Linked DNA regions of Saccharopolyspora erythraea. The protein of the gene in region 2 binds, or shares a complex with, the protein of the main gene of each other region. Links are inferred from orthologs where the notes say so. Each region holds a gene or a part of one and is shown on either strand. Other genes may lie near its edges.

What was found.
Region 1: the proteins of secA (region 2) and secY are in contact, whole or in part, in a crystal structure (PDB 3DIN), measured with the Thermotoga maritima proteins. The link is inferred for Saccharopolyspora erythraea from one-to-one orthologs. Residues at the interface, in WP_004082002.1 of Thermotoga maritima: Glu261, Ala262, Arg263, Lys300, Ala301, Arg302, Thr303, Ile304, Ile305, Leu323, Tyr324, Asp325, Pro326, Val329, Ser330, Tyr333, Ile336, Lys340, Phe345, Val349, Glu363, Phe364, Tyr374, Ser375, Gly376, Gly377, Glu393, Ile395, Thr482, Ser483; in WP_004081795.1 of Thermotoga maritima: Glu108, Gly109, Glu110, Glu111, Ala236, Glu237, Arg238, Arg239, Ile240, Thr241, Ile242, Gln243, Tyr244, Ala245, Arg246, Arg247, Val248, Thr249, Gly250, Arg251, Arg252, Val253, Tyr254, Gly256, Ala257, Ser258, Thr259, Tyr260, Leu261, Pro262.

Annotation. Positions count from the first base shown.
Region 1 is NZ_CP054839.1:7,644,554-7,652,576, forward strand. The notes cover bases 1,659-4,561. They hold secY (preprotein translocase subunit SecY), read right to left. Parts: upstream 3,816-4,561; coding sequence 2,502-3,815; downstream 1,659-2,501. Other genes in these bases: map (type I methionyl aminopeptidase), read right to left, coding at 1,659-1,714; HUO13_RS34285 (adenylate kinase), read right to left, coding at 1,731-2,285; HUO13_RS34295 (hypothetical protein), read right to left, coding at 4,306-4,561. Also shown: HUO13_RS34275 (class I SAM-dependent methyltransferase), read left to right, coding at 177-812; more of map, read right to left, coding at 923-1,658; more of HUO13_RS34295, read right to left, coding at 4,562-4,902; HUO13_RS34300 (hypothetical protein), read right to left, coding at 4,959-5,579; HUO13_RS34305 (hypothetical protein), read right to left, coding at 5,593-6,180; rplO (50S ribosomal protein L15), read right to left, coding at 6,581-7,030; rpmD (50S ribosomal protein L30), read right to left, coding at 7,033-7,215; rpsE (30S ribosomal protein S5), read right to left, coding at 7,217-7,828; rplR (50S ribosomal protein L18), read right to left, coding at 7,862-8,023. UniProt on the Escherichia coli protein: The central subunit of the protein translocation channel SecYEG. Consists of two halves formed by TMs 1-5 and 6-10.
Region 2 is NZ_CP054839.1:7,227,656-7,236,222, forward strand. What follows is about bases 1,497-4,943. They hold secA (preprotein translocase subunit SecA), read right to left. Parts: upstream 4,559-4,943; coding sequence 1,697-4,558; downstream 1,497-1,696. Other genes in these bases: HUO13_RS32305 (Rv3235 family protein), read left to right, coding at 1,497-1,694; hpf (ribosome hibernation-promoting factor, HPF/YfiA family), read right to left, coding at 4,727-4,943. Also shown: more of HUO13_RS32305, read left to right, coding at 1,344-1,496; more of hpf, read right to left, coding at 4,944-5,419; HUO13_RS32320 (ComF family protein), read right to left, coding at 5,769-6,662; HUO13_RS32325 (LpqB family beta-propeller domain-containing protein), read right to left, coding at 7,066-8,567. UniProt on the Escherichia coli protein: Required for protein export, interacts with the SecYEG preprotein conducting channel.

The DNA.
Region 1 (8,023 bases), 420 kb from region 2 along the record:
GACGGCACCGACGAGGCGCCCCCGCCATCCGGCGGGGGCGCTTCTCGTTCCGGCGACCAACGACGCGGAACGATCCGGTGAAGTCCGGCGGACACATCGGGCGAGCTGCACCACGAGCGCACCGGAGAGCGGCTACGGTCGGTCGCATTCCCCGCGCTCGACAGGCAGGAGCACCCGTGAGCACGCGCGCCAAGCTCCATGAGTACCGCACGTTCGTCTCGCGCGCCCTGCACCGGCCCGGGGTGGTCGGCGCGGTGCTCCCGACGTCGCGCCACGTCGCGGCCGCGGTCGCGACCGTGGTGCCCACCACCGGCGCACCGGTCGTCGTCGAGCTGGGACCCGGCACCGGAGCCCTCAGTGGCGAGATCGACGCCCGGCTACCCGAGCGCGGGCGGCACCTGGCGGTGGAGATCGACCCCGCGATGGTGCGCTACCTGCGCGAGGCGAAGCCGTGGCTGGAGGTCGTCGAGGGCGACGCGGCAAGGCTGCGGGAGCTGCTGAGCGCCACGGGCGCCCCGAAGGCGGACGCCGTCATCAGCAGTATCCCCTGGACCCTCCTGCCCCCGGCGAAGCAGCGCGAGCTCCTGCGCGAGGCGGCCGCGGCGCTCAACACCGACGGCGTCTTCACCACGGTCACCTATCTGACGACGCTGTGGCGAGCAACGACCCGCGAGTTCGTCGGAGCCCTGCACGAGACGTTCGACGAGGTGATGCCGCGCAGCACCGTGTGGCGCAACCTGCCGCCCAGCCGCGTCTACGTGTGCCGCCGTCCCCGGATCGAGCCGGGCACGGCGGGCGAACCTACCTCGTGAGAGACGAGCGCCCCGGCCGAAACGTCACAGCGGCCCCGAAGCCCCAGAAGCCCCACCAATCTCAAGAACCCCAGCTGACTGGGCCCGGAGCGCGAAACCCCGGGCGGTGATCAGTCCTCGGGCTGGGTGAGCACCCAGGGACCGTCCTCGGTGATGGCGACGGTGTGCTCCCAGTGCGACGCCCGCGAGCCGTCGGTGGTCACGACGGTCCACTCGTCGTCGAGCTCCACCGTGTCGGCCGAGCCCAGCGTCAGCATCGGCTCCACCGCGATGGCCATCCCGACCTTCAGCTTCGGGCCCTTGCCCGGCTTGCCGAGGTTCGGCAGGAACGGCGCCATGTGCATCTCGCTGCCGATGCCGTGGCCGCCGTACTCCTCGATGATCCCGTAGTCGATGCCGTCGGCCGCCGCCGAAGCCCGCGCCGAGCTCTCCACCGCGTGCGAGATGTCGGTGAGCCGGTTGCCCGCCCGCACCTGCTCGATCCCGGCCCACATCGACTCGCGGGTCGCGTCGGAGAGCTTCTGGTCTCGCTCGCTGATCGGGCCGACGGCGATGGTCACCGCGGAGTCGCCGTGCCAGCCGTCCAGGATCGCCCCGCAGTCGACCGAGAGCAGGTCGCCCTCGGCCAGCACCTCGTCGCGCGACGGGATGCCGTGCACCACCCGCTCGTTCAGCGACGCGCAGATCGATGCGGGGAAGCCCTGGTAGCCCTTGAAGGAAGGCACCGCACCCGCGTCCCGGATGACCTGTTCGGCGACCGCGTCCAGCTCACCGGTGCTCACGCCGGGCTGCGCCTTCGCGGTCACCGCCGCCAGCGCGCGGGCGACGACCAGACCCGCCGCTCGCATCGCCTGGATCTCGCCGGTGGACTTGAGCTCGATGCCCTTCCCTCTTCGCAACACGCGAGTCCCCTCCGGCTCAGGCCGGTGCGCGCAGCGCCTTGAGCGCGCGCTCGGTGATGTCCTCGACCGAACCGACGGCGTCGATCCGGATCAGCTTGTCCCGGTAGTAGTCCAGCAGCGGCGCGGTCTCCGAGCCGTAGACCTGCAGCCTGCGCCGGATGACGTCCTCGGTGTCGTCGGCCCGGCCGCGCCCGAGCAGCCGCTTGACCAGCTCCTCCTCCGGCACGTCGAACTCCAGCACCGCGGTCAGCTCGGTGCCCTTCTCGGCGAGGGAGCGCGCCAGCACGTCGGCCTGCGAGGTGTTGCGGGGGAAACCGTCCAGCAGGAAGCCCTCGGCGGCGTCGGGCTCGGCCAGCCGCTCCAGCACCATCTCGTTGGTGATCTCGTCCGGAACCAGCTCACCCGCGTCGAGGTAGCGCCTGGCCTCTTCTCCCAGCGGGGTGTTGTTTCCGATGTGGTACCGGAACAGGTCGCCGCTAGAGATGTGCGGCACCGAGAGCTGCTCGCTGAGCACGGCCGCTTGGGTGCCCTTGCCCGCACCGGGCGGGCCCACGAGAACCAATCGCACCAAGGGTCTGCCTCCGAATCAATCTGGTGGCCTCGCGCCACCTTCGCCGAGCGCTGGCGGTATCCGTCACAGGGCGTTCGCCGGCCGCGCGACCGGCATCACGATCCAGCTCACCTTACGCAAGGAAGCCGGGCGGCCGAACGGGACCTCCGTCCCGGGTCTCCGGGACCTCCGCCGGAGGACTCGACGGCCGTGGCCGATCCGCACCGACCGTCCAGTCTAGCGGAGGAAGCCCTCGTAGCTGCGCTGCGTGAGCTGGCTCTCGATCTGCTTCACGGTGTCCAGGCCGACGTTGACCATGATCAGCACCGCGGTGCCGCCGAACGGGAAGTTCTGGTTCTGGCCCTGACCACCGGTGATGCCGAGGAAGAAGTTCGGCAGGATCGCGATGATGCCCAGGTAGAGCGAGCCCGGCAGCGTGATCCGGGAGAGCACGAAGTTGAGGTACTCGGCGGTGGGGCGTCCCGGCCGGATGCCGGGGATGAACCCGCCGAACTTCTTCATCTCGTCCGCCCGCTCCTCGGGGTTGAACGTGATCGAGACGTAGAAGTAGGCGAAGAAGACGATCATCGCCATGTACAGCAGGATGTGCACCCAGCTCGCCGGGTCGACGATGTAGGTCTGGATGAACTGCGCCCACCAGGTGTTCTGGTTGCCCGCCAGCTGGCCCAGCAGCTGCGGCAGGTACAGCAGCGACGAACCGAAGATGACCGGGATGACACCCGCCTGGTTGACCTTCAGTGGCAGGTAGGTCGAGGTCCCGCCGTACATCCGGCGTCCGATCATCCGCTTGGCGTACTGCACCGGGATGCGGCGCTGGGCCTGCTCGATGAAGACCACGGTCGCGATGATCGCGACGGCGAAGGCGCAGACGACCGAGAAGACCAGCGGGCCGTGCGAGTTGAGGATGTTGCCGCCCTCGGCCGGGACGCGGGCCGCGATCGAGGTGAAGATCAGCAGCGACATGCCGTTGCCGATGCCGCGCTCGGTGATGAGCTCGCCCATCCACATCAGCAGCGCCGCACCCGCGGTCATCACGACGACGATGGCGATCAGGTTGAGCACCGAGTCGTCCGGGATCACCGGGACCGAGCAGCCCTGGAACAGCTGGCCGCGCACGGCGAGCGCCACGACACCGGTCGCCTGCAGCACGCCGAGGGCGATCGCCAGGTAACGGGTGTACTGCGTCAGCTTCGCCTGGCCGGACTGGCCTTCCTTCTTCAGCTGCTCGAAGCGCGGGATGACCACCTGCAGGAGCTGGATGATGATGCTCGCGGTGATGTAGGGCATGATCCCGAGCGAGAGCACCGAGAGCTGCAGCAGCGCGCCGCCGCTGAAGAGGTTCAGCAGGGAGTAGACGCTCTGGCTGCCGCTACCCTGGAGCTGGACGATGCACTGCTGGATGTTCGGGTACGACACCCCGGGAGAGGGGATCGTGGCGCCGAGCCGGTACAGCACGACCATGCCCAGTGTGAACAGGATCTTTCGCCGCAGGTCCGGCGTCGCCAGAGCCGAGCGGAAGGCGCCGAGCACGCGAACCTCCTGTACGCGAGCCGGTCGGGACCGGCCAGGGACGGTGGCCGGCTTCCAGCAGCCGGCACGGCGGGAAACTCTCACACAGCGCCGCGTCGGACGCGGCGCTACGGCGCGACTCTAGCAGGCCGCGCGGTGGACACAGGCAGCGACCGAGGGCTCACGGCTGATCATCGATTCGCCTTGAGCGAAATGCGCTGCGGCGAAACCGCGGGACCGCACCGGTTGCCATTTTTCACATGCGGCGCTTGTGTTTCCGCTGGATCGGGCGTCTCCCCGGCGCGGTTGCGGAGCGCACGCGAAGCCCGCGGCAACGACCACGGACGGTCGCGGCCCGCCGTGGCGACCCGCGTCGAGCGCACCACTGGCAACCACGCGCAGCACACCATCGGGCTACGGGACGACCCGGCCGTGGGGGCGGCACGGCGGCACGGCTCCGCGTGAGACCGGCCGGGGGCCACCGGTCTCACGCGGAGCACCGCACGAGCGCTCAGCCGCAGTTGGCCTCGCGCTCCTCGTCGGTCATCGGCCGCGTCGACTGCGTGACGGTGCCGCCCTGCTCGTCGGCCGGGCCGGTCGCGTCCATGTCGACGTACCAGATGTAGTGGTCGTGGAACTTGTCCGGGAAGTGCAGCTCGTAGGTGCCCTTGACCTTCTGCATCATCGCGCCGTGGTACACCCGGCCGACCTCACCGGGCTTGACCTCGATGAAGGTCGTCTGGCCCTCGGTGTGCTCCTCCCGCCACTCGTGGCCGTAAGTGGCCTTGAAGGTCACCTTGAAGACTTCGCCGAAGCTGGTGGCCATCGACAGTCCGAGGCTGTTGCTCTCGGCGGTCGTGTCCGACCACGACACCGACATCGTCTGCGGCAGGTCGGTGCAGTTGAACACCGGGTTTCCGACCTGCTCCGAGGTGTTCTGGAAGTACTCGGGTTCGCCCTTCGGGTGGAAGACGCAGCTGTCGGTGCCGTTGTCGCACTTCTCCAGCAGCTCGCGGGCGGTCGGCCCGTCGTCGGCCTGGGCGGGCGGGACGAGCAGCAGCCCGATCGCCACCGCGGATCCAAGCGCGGTCGTGACGCCGTGTCTCATCGTGGACTCCATCTCCCGGCGGCCCGCAGGCGCGCCGAACGCGGTTCGCGCGGCCACTACGGGCAGTTGGCCTGCTCTTCCTCGCTCATGTCGCGGGTGTGCTGGCTGACCGCCGATGACGAGTCCGGCGCCGGGCCGGTCACCTCCAGGTCGACGTACCAGATGTAGTGGTCGTGGAACTTGTCCGGGAAGTGCAGCTCGTAGGTGCCCTTGACCTTCTGCATCTGCGGCGCCCTCTGCACCCAGCCCACCTGGTTCGGGTTGGTGTCGACGAAGGTCGTCTGCGCCTCGGTGTGCGACTCCTCCCACTTGTGCTCGTAGGCCTGCTCGTAGGAGACCGCGAAAACCTTGCCGAAGCCTGCCTCGGTCGTCATGGACAGCCCGACGCTGTTGCTCTGCGAGGTCGTGTCGGACCAGTTCACCGACGACCGCTGCTGGCTGGAGGTGCAGTTGTATACCGGGTCGCCGACCTGGTGGGCCTCACCGGTGAAGTACTCCGGCTCGCCCTGCGGGTGGAAGACGCAGCTGTCGGTGCCGTTGTCGCACTTCTCCAGCAGCTCGCGAACCGTCGGGCCGTCCTCGGCGCCTGCCTGCGCGGCGGTGGCCGGGAACGGGAAGGCGAGGGCACCGGTCACGACCGCCGAGGCGACCAGGGCCCGGGAAACTCGTGCGCGCATGCGCGGACCTCCTTCAGCTCAGGCCGACCGACTGGGTGCGGTCGTCCATCAGGTCGCCGACGTGCGGGGTGTTCTCGTCGAACGGCCCGTCGCGGTCACCGCCCAGGCCCGGCTCCGGGTAGAGCCAGATCCAGCAGTTGCCCCACGGCTGCACCGAGGAGACCCGGTTCTTCCAGTCGTCGGGCAGGTCGATCTGGTAGTTGACGACCCCGTCCTTCTCGCACAGCGACTCTCCGTAGACGGTGAAGCTGGCGCCGCCGTAGTCGCGGTTCTCGAAGAGCGTGGCCTGGATGACCTCGCCCGATTCGGCGCGGGCCGTCGTCACCGCCTGGTCCCTGGACGCGAAGCAGTGCCGCTCCGCGGTGCGCAGGTCGTAGGAGCAGTGCCGGCCGGGTGAGGCGTGCGTGGAGCCCGCTTGCCCGGTTGCCGGCTGCACGACCGCGGTCCGCGCGGAACCGGGCTGCCCGGGCTCGGCCGCGGAGGCGCTGCCCGGGGACGCGTTGCCCCCGGGCGCGGCGATGCCCCCGGCCGTGCCGGAGATCGTCGCGGCCAGCACGGCCGCTGCCGCCAGGGCGGTGCGCCCTGTCCGTCGATGTCGCATGTCCGTGGCTCCCCTCGTCCGCTGACGCCGTCCTGGCGGGCGGCACGATCAACGTACGAAGGCCGCACTGCCCGGAACACCGACGAATGGGAGCGCTCCCACACTGCATGCGGGCGTGCCGCCCAGCACCTTCGGCCGAGGCCCCGCAGCGGAGGCCGCTGCGCCGTACGGCCGCTGGCGGCCACGGCGAACAGCGCTGACCCGCGCGGCCAACGGACGCGCCCACCACTGCCGAAAGGCTGTGCCCACCCAACCCGAAAGGCTTACCAACAAGAGACTCGAGAAGCAGACCGCGCCGGGGCGTCCCACCCCCAGCCACGTCGGCAGATGCCGTCCCCGGAAAACGACGAGGGCCGGTCGACCCCGCGGGTCGACCGGCCCTCACCGGCTCAAGGCGCTGTCAGCGGTCCAGCTTGGTGACCGAACCACCGGCAGCGGTGATCTTCTCCTGGGCGCTGCCGGTGAACGCGTGCGCGGTCACCTCCAGCTTGACGCCCTCCAGGTCCCCGTCGCCGAGGATCTTGACCAGCTCGCCCTTGTTGGCGAGACCGGCGGAGATCAGCTCGTCGATGCCGACGGTGCCACCCTGCGGGAACGCGGCGGCGATCTTGCCGACGTTCACGCCGTGGAACTCCGTGCGGAAGCGGTTCTTGAAGCCGCGAAGCTTCGGCAGCCGCATGTGGATCGGCATCTGCCCACCCTCGAAACGAGGGGAGACGTTCTTGCGGGCCTTGGTGCCCTTGGTACCGCGGCCGGCGGTCTTGCCCTTGGAGCCCTCACCGCGACCGACGCGGATCTTGTCGCGCTTGGAGCCAGGGGCAGGCCGCAGGTCGTGAATCTTGATGACCATGCTCAGTCGACCTCCTCGACCGTCACCAGGTGGTGAACGACGTTGACCAGGCCGCGCACGTCAGGGGTGTCCGGACGGACCACCGACTGGCGGATCTTGCGCAGGCCGAGGGTCCGCATCGAGTCCTTCTGGTTCTGCTTGGCGCCGACCAGACCCTTGTGCTGCGTGATCTTCAGCTGTGCCATGTCACGCCCCCTGACCCGCACGGGCCCGCAGCATGAACGCCGGTGCGACGTCCTCCAGCGGCAGGCCACGACGCGCCGCGACCTCCTCGGGACGCTGAAGCATCTTCAGCGCCGCGACGGTGGCGTGCACGATGTTGATCGGGTTGTCGCTGCCCAGCGACTTGCTCAGCACGTCGTGGACACCGGCGCACTCCAGCACCGCACGCACCGGGCCACCGGCGATGACACCGGTACCGGCGCTGGCCGGACGCAGCAGCACGACGCCCGCGGCGTCCTCGCCCTGCACCGGGTGGGTGATCGTGCCGCCGAGCCGGGGAACGCGGAAGAAGTTCTTCTTCGCTTCCTCGACACCCTTGGCGATCGCCGCCGGAACTTCCTTGGCCTTGCCGTAGCCGACACCGACCATGCCGTCGCCGTCACCGACGACGACCAGAGCGGTGAAGCTGAAGCGCCGACCGCCCTTGACGACCTTCGCGACCCGGTTGATGGTCACGACTCGCTCGAACTGCGGGGTCTTCTCTTGGGCCGCCCCGCCACGGCCACCGTCGCGGCGGTCCCGGCGGTCTTTGCCGCCGGACTCCGAACCGCCGTCACGCCGAGTGCGTCCAGGCATCAGGCGTCCCTTCCGTTCGCTGTCTTACGCATCTCAGAACTCCAGACCGCCGTCACGGGCGGCGTCGGCCAGCGCGGCCACGCGGCCGTGGTAGGCGTTGCCACCCCGGTCGAAAACGACCGCGGCGATCCCGGCCTCCTTGGCACGGGCGGCGACCAGCTCGCCCACCTTGGCGGCCTTGGCCTTCTTGTCGCC
Region 2 (8,567 bases):
CCCCTACCGAACTCAAGTCTGCCCGTATCGACCGCAAGCTGAAGGTTAAGCCTCCAGTTTTCACGAACGACGCGACAAACCGCCTACGAGCTCTTTACGCCCAATAAATCCGGACAACGCTCGCACCCTACGTATTACCGCGGCTGCTGGCACGTAGTTAGCCGGTGCTTCTTCTACACCTACCGTCACCCGAAGGCTTCGTCGATGTCGAAAGAGGTTTACAACCCGAAGGCCGTCATCCCCCACGCGGCGTTGCTGCGTCAGGCTTTCGCCCATTGCGCAAGATTCCCCACTGCTGCCTCCCGTAGGAGTCTGGGCCGTGTCTCAGTCCCAGTGTGGCCGGTCACCCTCTCAGGCCGGCTACCCGTCGTCGCCTTGGTAGGCCATCACCCCACCAACAAGCTGATAGGCCGCGGGCTCATCCTGCACCGCCGGAACTTTCCACACACAGACCATGCAGCCATGTGTCCTATCCGGTATTAGACCCAGTTTCCCGGGCTTATCCCAGAGTGCAGGGCAGATTACCCACGTGTTACTCACCCGTTCGCCACTCATCCACACCCGAAGATGCTTCAGCGTTCGACTTGCATGTGTTAAGCACGCCGCCAGCGTTCGTCCTGAGCCAGGATCAAACTCTCCAACAATGACTGTCGAAAACAATCCCAGCAGACACTCAAACAACCCCACAGGGTCGGAGCGCCATACTCAAAGAAACCACCAAACCCCGACAAACAACCACAAAAACCCTGGTCATCCACGAGATTCAGGGGCATAAAAACTACACTAACCTAAATCATCGGCACGCTGTTGAGTTCTCAAAGAACACACCCACACCATCACCCCGACCCCAATTTCAGGCCGCGAAGCTCCGGGGAGCATTTCCTCTCGCTTGTGTCCACCACACTAGCAGCACTCAAATTCGGCGTTTTCAGGGGGGTCACTTCCGCGTTCCCCGCTCGAACCCAACCAAAACCCTCGAGCCACTGCATGGAGTTGTGAACACCAGTCAAGCTAACAAAAGCTCACTTTGTGTTTCGAGGCCGCCCACTCTACCACCCGAAGGCAGGAGCTTGGTTCGCAACCCCCGTCAGTGCCCGGCCCGTTTCTGTCCGGCCCGTTCCGCTCTGACACGAAGAAATCTACAGCACCCTGAACACCCCCTGAACACCACCCCCCATTAACAACAAAACACCAGGTCAGGGGGCATGAATGCGGTTGTGGAGGCTGATTGGGCGCAATGGCCGGTGGTCACACGTTCCGGTCAATGTCGGCTCGGAGGTGACCGGATCCGGGGTCGTCGTCTCTCAGTAATGCGGGAGATCAACAGATCCAGGGGAGGTTCCATGACCGCAGTCCTGACTCCGGCCGGTGCCGAGGTGACCGACAGGACCGCTTGCGCGCTCGCCCGCTCCGCCGGCGAGCAGATCCTCGACGTCCTCGCGGGGCGGAGGTCCCTGTCCCAGCTGCGCCGGCATCTGTCGACTCCGGTCGCGGCACTGCTCCTGGCGCTCCTGCCCCGGTGGTACGCAGAGGGCCCGGACCACCGGCTGCGTTCCGTTCACGCGAGCCTGACCGATGACCACACGGTCGAGGCTTGCCTGATCGTCGGAACCACCAGCCGGGTCCGGGCCCTGGTGATGCGACTCGAGCAGGAGGAAGCACGGTGGGTGTGCACCGTGCTGTCCCTGCTGTGAGCTCAGCGCCGCTTGTTCTTCTTCGCCTCCGCACGCGCCGCCGCGCGGCGCTCGCGCCGGCTGCTCGTGCCGTTGCCCTGCTCACCGGCGGACTCGCTGGTGGTCTGGACGCCACCCTGCTCCGTCGGGCCGGAGTAGTTCAGCCGCTGCTTCTCCGGGGCGTCGAGGCCCTTTCCGCGCAGCGGCGACGGGGCCTGCGTGGTGGTGCCGGGAAGCTGGCTGAGCGCAGGGCCCGCCGACGTCTGCTTCGCGCGCTTGACCTGCGGCTGCGCCGCAGCGGCCTCCGCGGCCGCCTGCAGGTCGGGGGTCGGCTCCGCGGACCGGCTGACCGACACCGGCACGGAAGGCTGCTCGGGTGCTGGCTCCGGCTCGGCGGCTTCGACCTGCACGTTGAACAGGAAGCCGACCGACTCCTCCTTCAGCGCGTCGAGCATCGCGTGGAACATGTCGAAGCCCTCCCGCCGGTACTCCACCAGCGGGTCGCGCTGGGCCATGGCCCGCAGACCGATGCCCTCCTTGAGGTAGTCCATCTCGTAGAGGTGCTCGCGCCACTTGCGGTCGAGCACGCTGAGCACCACCCGGCGCTCCAGCTCCCGCATCGCCCCCGGGCCGACCTTGCCGTCCACCTCGGCCTCGCGCTTGGCGTAGGCGGCCTCGGCGTCGGCGAGCACTTCTTCGAGTAGCCGCTCCTTGCTCAGGTCCTCGTCGCTGTCGACCAGGGCCTCCCAGCTGACCGAGACCGGGTACAGCGTCTTGAGCGCCGACCACAGCTTCTCGAAGTCCCAGTCCTCGGCGTAGCCGTCGGCCGTCGCGGCGTTGACGTACTCGGTGACGACGTCGCGGATCATGTGCTTGACCTGCTCGTGCAGGTCCTCGCCCTCCAGCACGCGGCGGCGCTCGTCGTAGATGACGCGGCGCTGCTGGTTCATGACCTCGTCGTACTTGAGGACGTTCTTGCGGATCTCCATGTTCTGCTGCTCGACCTGGGTCTGAGCGCTGCGGATCGCGCGGGTGACCATCTTGTGCTCGATCGGCACGTCGTCGGGCACCTTCAGGCGGGTCATCACCGTCTCGACCATCGCGGCGTTGAAGCGGCGCATCAGCTCGTCGCCGAGCGAGAGGTAGAACCGGGACTCACCGGGGTCGCCCTGCCGGCCGGAGCGGCCGCGGAGCTGGTTGTCGATTCGGCGGGACTCGTGGCGCTCGGTGCCCAGCACGTAGAGGCCGCCGAGATCGCGGACCTGCTCGGCCTCGACCTCGACCTGCTCCTTGATCTTCTCGACCACCGCGGGCCACGCGGCCTCGTACTCCTCGCGGTTGTCCACCGGGTCCAGGCCGCGCTTGCGCAGCTCGGCGTCGGCGAGGTGGTCGACGTTGCCGCCGAGCACGATGTCGGTACCGCGGCCGGCCATGTTCGTCGCCACCGTGACGGCGCCCTTGCGGCCCGCCTCGGCGATGATCGCGGCCTCCGACTGGTGGTACTTGGCGTTGAGCACGTTGTGCGGAACGCCCTTCTTCACCAGCAGCTTCGCCAGGTACTCGGAGCGCTCGACGCTGGTCGTGCCGACCAGGACCGGCTGGCCCTTGCGGTTCTTCTCCTCGATGTCATCGGCGACCGCCTCGAACTTGGCGACCTCGCTCTTGTAGACCAGGTCGGGCTGGTCGGCCCTGGCCATCGGGCGGTTGGTCGGGATCTGCACCACACCGAGCTTGTAGGTGCCGTTGAACTCGGCGGCCTCGGTCTCGGCGGTACCGGTCATGCCGGCGAGCTTCTCGTAGAGGCGGAAGTAGTTCTGCAGCGTGATCGTGGCCAGCGTCTGGTTCTCGGCCTTGATCTCGACGCCTTCCTTGGCCTCGATCGCCTGGTGCATGCCCTCGTTGTAGCGGCGGCCGTGCAGGATGCGGCCGGTGAACTCGTCGACGATGACGACCTCGCCGTCGCGGACGATGTAGTCCTTGTCGCGCTTGTAGAGCTCCTTGGCCTTCAGCGCGTTGTTGAGGTAGCCGACCAGCGGGGTGTTGGCCGCCTCGTAGAGGTTCTCGATGCCGAGCTGGTCCTCGATGATCGTGACGCCGTCTTCGGTCACACCGACCGTGCGCTTGCGCTCGTCGACCTCGTAGTGCTGGTCCTTCTTCAGCATCGGGGCCAGCCGGGCGAACTCCTGGTACCAGCGCGAGGACTGGTCGGCCGGGCCGGAGATGATCAGCGGCGTCCGGGCCTCGTCGATCAGGATGGAGTCGACCTCGTCGACGATGGAGAAGAAGTGGCCCCGCTGCACGCAGTCGGCGAGGCTCCACGCCATGTTGTCGCGGAGGTAGTCGAAGCCGAACTCGTTGTTGGTGCCGTAGGTGATGTCGGCCGCGTAGGCGTGGCGCCGCTGCTCCGGCGTCATGTCGGCCATGATCGCGCCGACCTCGAGGCCGAGGAAGCGGTGCACCCGGCCCATCCAGTCGGCGTCGCGCTTGGCCAGGTAATCGTTGACCGTGACCACGTGCACGCCCCGGTCGGCGATCGCGTTGAGGTAGGCGGGCAGCACGCAGGTCAGCGTCTTGCCCTCACCGGTCTTCATCTCGGCGATCTGACCGAGGTGCAGGGCGGCCCCGCCCATCAGCTGGACGTCGAAGTGGCGCTGGCCGAGCGTGCGCCGCGCGCCCTCACGCGCGACCGCGAACGCTTCGGGCAGCAGCTCGTCGAGGGACTCGCCGTCGGCGTGCCGACGTTTGAACTCATCGGTCTTGGCCCGCAGCTCGGCATCTGACAGCGCGAGAACGTCATCTTCAAGCTCGTTGATGTGCGCCGCGATCCTGCGCAGGCGCTTGAGCATCTTGCCCTCACCGGCGCGGAGCAGTCGGGACAGGACCATCCGGTCGACCTCACTAGCTGATCGTGACGCGTCCGTCACGGACGCTTTGCGGTCATCGTATTAGAGCTGGTCGGAGAACCTCGACGTCCCCGCGAACGTCGCTGTCCCCCGCGAACCACGGTACGCGGGGGACAGCTCGAGGGGTCGTCGTTGGCGCAGACTCGCCCGTCACCCAGTGGGGGACTCGGCGAGCCTGATCACTCCGTAGTCGAATCCCTTCCGGCGGTACACCACGCTGGCGCGACCGCTGTCGGCGTCGGAGAAGAGGTAGAAGTCGTGACCGACGAGCTCCATCTGGTAGAGCGCCTGGTCGACCGTCATGGGCTCGGCCGTGTGCTCCTTCTCGCGGACGATCCGTCCCGGCTCGTACCCGTCGTCGGAGCTCCAGCGCTGTTCGGGCACCTCGGCGGTGTACTCGGCGCTCTCCTCCTGCTCCTCCTGTTCCTCCTGGGGGGCTTCGAGCAGGGCGGTCCTCCCGCCTGAGTTCCCGGTCACCACCGTCCGGTCGGCCATCGCGGCCGTCGCCTGCGCCACGGAAGTCGGGTTGTGCTGGCCGTAGTGCACCTTCCTGCGGTCGCACATCCGGCGGAGGCGCCCTTCGAGCTTGGTCGTCGCGGCGTCGAGAGCGGCGTAGAAATCGCCTGCGGCTGCTTCGGCGCGCACCGGTGTGCCCTTGCCCTTGAGGGTGATCTCGACGCGCTGGCAGGTCTTCGCCTGCCGCGGGTTGCGTTCGTGGAAGAGCTCCACATCCGCCCGGATGGTCTTCTTGCTGTACCGCTCAAGCCGAGTCAGCTTCTCGTCGACGTGCTGCCGGTAGTGGTCGGGCACCTCAACGTTGCGACCCTTGACGACGATGTCCATTCACGACCTCCGTTTCCGAATTTCGTGCGCCCGTGAGCGACGGTCACGAAGAGCGCCGGAAAGGTGATCTCAGCTCACTTCCGGCGCCAGGGACATGGGCTTCGCACTCCTTCCCGCAGCCCGGGTACGGCTGATTGGTGGCACGTTAGCTCTCTTTACCGATTTGTGACACCCCCCGAGTTGGGCGAAGTCAAGCGGCCACCGAGGGTGATTGCCGCCACCGTTGGAAGCACTGGCCACGCGTGCGGGAGAAAAGCCGATCGGGCGATGCTCGCAGGAAGTTTCACCCGTTCGGCCCACTCGCGGCGTTGCGCCCCGCGAGCGCTCGTCCCGGTCCGGTTCGGCCAGCTCACACCCGGGGAACGAGTGCGCGGCGGCGTGTGTTCCTGGCCCCTCCGGGTGCCGGGGGCGCCACTCGTTCGTCCCAGCCGGCCGTGGCGGTGAGCGCGAGAACGGCATCGACGGCCATTCCGGACGAATCCAGCGCGCGCAGACAGCTCGCGGCGGTCGCACCGGAGGTCATGACGTCGTCGACGAGCACCGTCCGGACGCCGTCACCGCGGTCCCGGAGGGTTTCGGGCGCAAGTCGACCGGTTCGGACCAGCACCCCGCCGGTCAGGTTACGGACCCGTTCAGCGGAGTCGAGCCCGGCGGAGTCGCGGACACCCCGGCGCAGGACCAGGCAGTCGACGACCTCCGCGGACCAGCGGTCATCGGATGACTGGGCATTGGGCGGGTGGGCGTTGGGTTGCTGCTTGGCTCGTGGATGGTCGCGGGACGGCTGCACTTCGTGGGGTGCGATGGCGAGTGGCGCACCGGTGGGTTCGGACATCGCTTCGGCCATGTGCATGGCGACCCGGGTCATGTGGGCGCCGCCCCTCCTGCGCGACGCGATCGGCCGGGAGGGCGCCGGGATGAGCAGGCAGTGCGCAGGCTCCCAGCCGTGCAGGGCGGCGATTCCGCGCAGCCCGGTGGCCAGCCGCTCGCCGAATGGCGCGGCGAGGTGCCGCTGCCCGGACTCCTTGTAGGCGAGCACGGCGCGGCGGGTGCTGCCGCGGTAGCCGCCCAGCGCGTACGCCGGCGGCGCAGGAGGCAGTAGAGGCCGTCGCTGCCGCTGGAGACCTCCGAGGTCTCGAGCGCATTCGTCGCACAGGGAGGCACCTCTGCGACGGCAGCCGGCGCAGTGCAGGGGGAAGAGCAGGTCGGCGAGGCTGGAGAGCGCTTCGCGGAGTCGGGTGGCCATCCGGTGAGCATGGCCGGAATCGCGATCGGACTCACCGAGGCGTGTCGGGGACGCTCACGCGAGGCAGGGTGAGGCAAGGGCCAGCGACCTGCGACGGGGCGAGGCGTGGGTCCGCGACAGGCCCAAACCTGACTGGGCGAGGCCATGGGTCAGCAACCTGTGACGGGACGCGGCATGGGTCAGCGTCCCAACTCGCGACGGGGTGCGGTTTGGGTGAGCCTCTACTCCCCGCGACGGGGTCAGGCGTGAGTGGCCTCCCATCCCCGCGACGGGGTCAGGCGCGGGTGAGCCTCTCCTGCCCGCGTGGGGTCAGGCGCGGGCGGTGTGCACGAAACGTTCCGCCGCAGGGCCTTTCGCACCTGGCGCGTTCCGCCGCAGACGCATTGTGGCGGGGGCTCGGGTGTCAGCCGGGGAAGAACGGGAGGGAGTTGCCGCCGATCGGGTTCTGCATCAGCGTCCAGAGGTCGGTCGAGTCGTCGGCCTCCCACAGGCCGCTGCGGTCGGCGACCACGACCTTCCCGCCCGGGCTGACCGCCACCGCGGTCGGCGGCTGCACGAGGTTGGCCGAGGCGTAGGGCGTCCGCTGGAACCCGTCGGACGAGAACTCCAGGACCGGTTCCGCGTTGCTGTCGGTGATCGCCACCAGCGAACGGTTGCTGAGCCACTCGACACCGGTGACGCGCAGGTCGGGAGACCTGCTCGGCAGCACCGTCGGACGTCGCAGCACCAGGTGGCCGTCCTCGTCGGAGATGCCCGCCACGATGATCTGGCCGCCGACCACCCCCGCGACCCGGGTGCCGTCGCGGGAGAGCCGCAGGTCGGTGATCTCCTTGCCCGCGGCGAACTCCCGGGCGTCGATCAGCGTCGGCACCCAGCGCCCGCCGTCGTCGAGCAGGCGGACGATGTCGCGCCGGTTGACCACGGTCCACAGCTCCGACCGTCCCCGCCACGACGGCCGCGTCATGTCCGTACCGGAGAGCTGGACCTCCGGCAGCTGACCGCCGTAGGGGCCGACACGCAGGGTGACGCCTCCGGCCGGGCTGCGCGCCACCGCCGCGAGCTTCGCGCCGTCGGCCGACTGCGCGGCCCGGACCACCTCGTACTCCCCGGATCCGGCGGGTCCCGGAACCGGCTGCGCCCGCTGGTCCAGGACGTGCAGGCGCTCGCTGGCCACGGCCAGCCCCGGCAGGTCGGGCCGCCCTGCGTTGTCGGCCTCGTAGGAGACGAAGTCCGTCGTGCGCAGGTCCTTGCCGTCGCGCAGCAGGGAAGCCCCTTCCTCCTGCAACCGGACGCGCGCGTTGCTGACGCTTTGCAGCGACAACACGATCTGGGCGGCGATCAGGCGCCGCGCCTCGTGCGGCAGGTCGCCGACGCTGCTGAGGTTGACCTCCAACGCCCCGTCGGCGGTCTCGCTGACGTTGGTCTTGGGTTGCACCTGGGCCGGGATCGCGTTGTTGAGCGACGTGCGCAGCCCCTCCGACGGCCCGGTCATCAGCAGGTCGACCACCCGGCGCGGCAGCGTGCTGGCCGGCTGCGAGACGACGTAGCGCATGTCCGGCACCACTCCGCTCCAGTCGTGGTCGAAGAAGTACACCGGCACCTGCCGGTAGTTCACCTCGAACGCCGGCTTGCTGACGACCAGCTCCACGGGAGGGTTGGTGATCCGCCACTGGCCGTTGGCCTGGCGCTCGACCCGCACCTGGGTGTTGTACTCCCCGGACTCCGGCACGAACGACTGGTCCGCGAGCAGCCTGCCGACCCGCTCGGCCTGCAGGCTCACCAGCTGCACCCCGTCGGGCAACGGCACCGGGGAGGGCGCCGGGATCGTGTCGACGTGGTCGACGATCAGCATCCCCGGCGGCGGCACCCACACTCGCCCGGCCGCGGGCGAGAGGTGCATGCGCG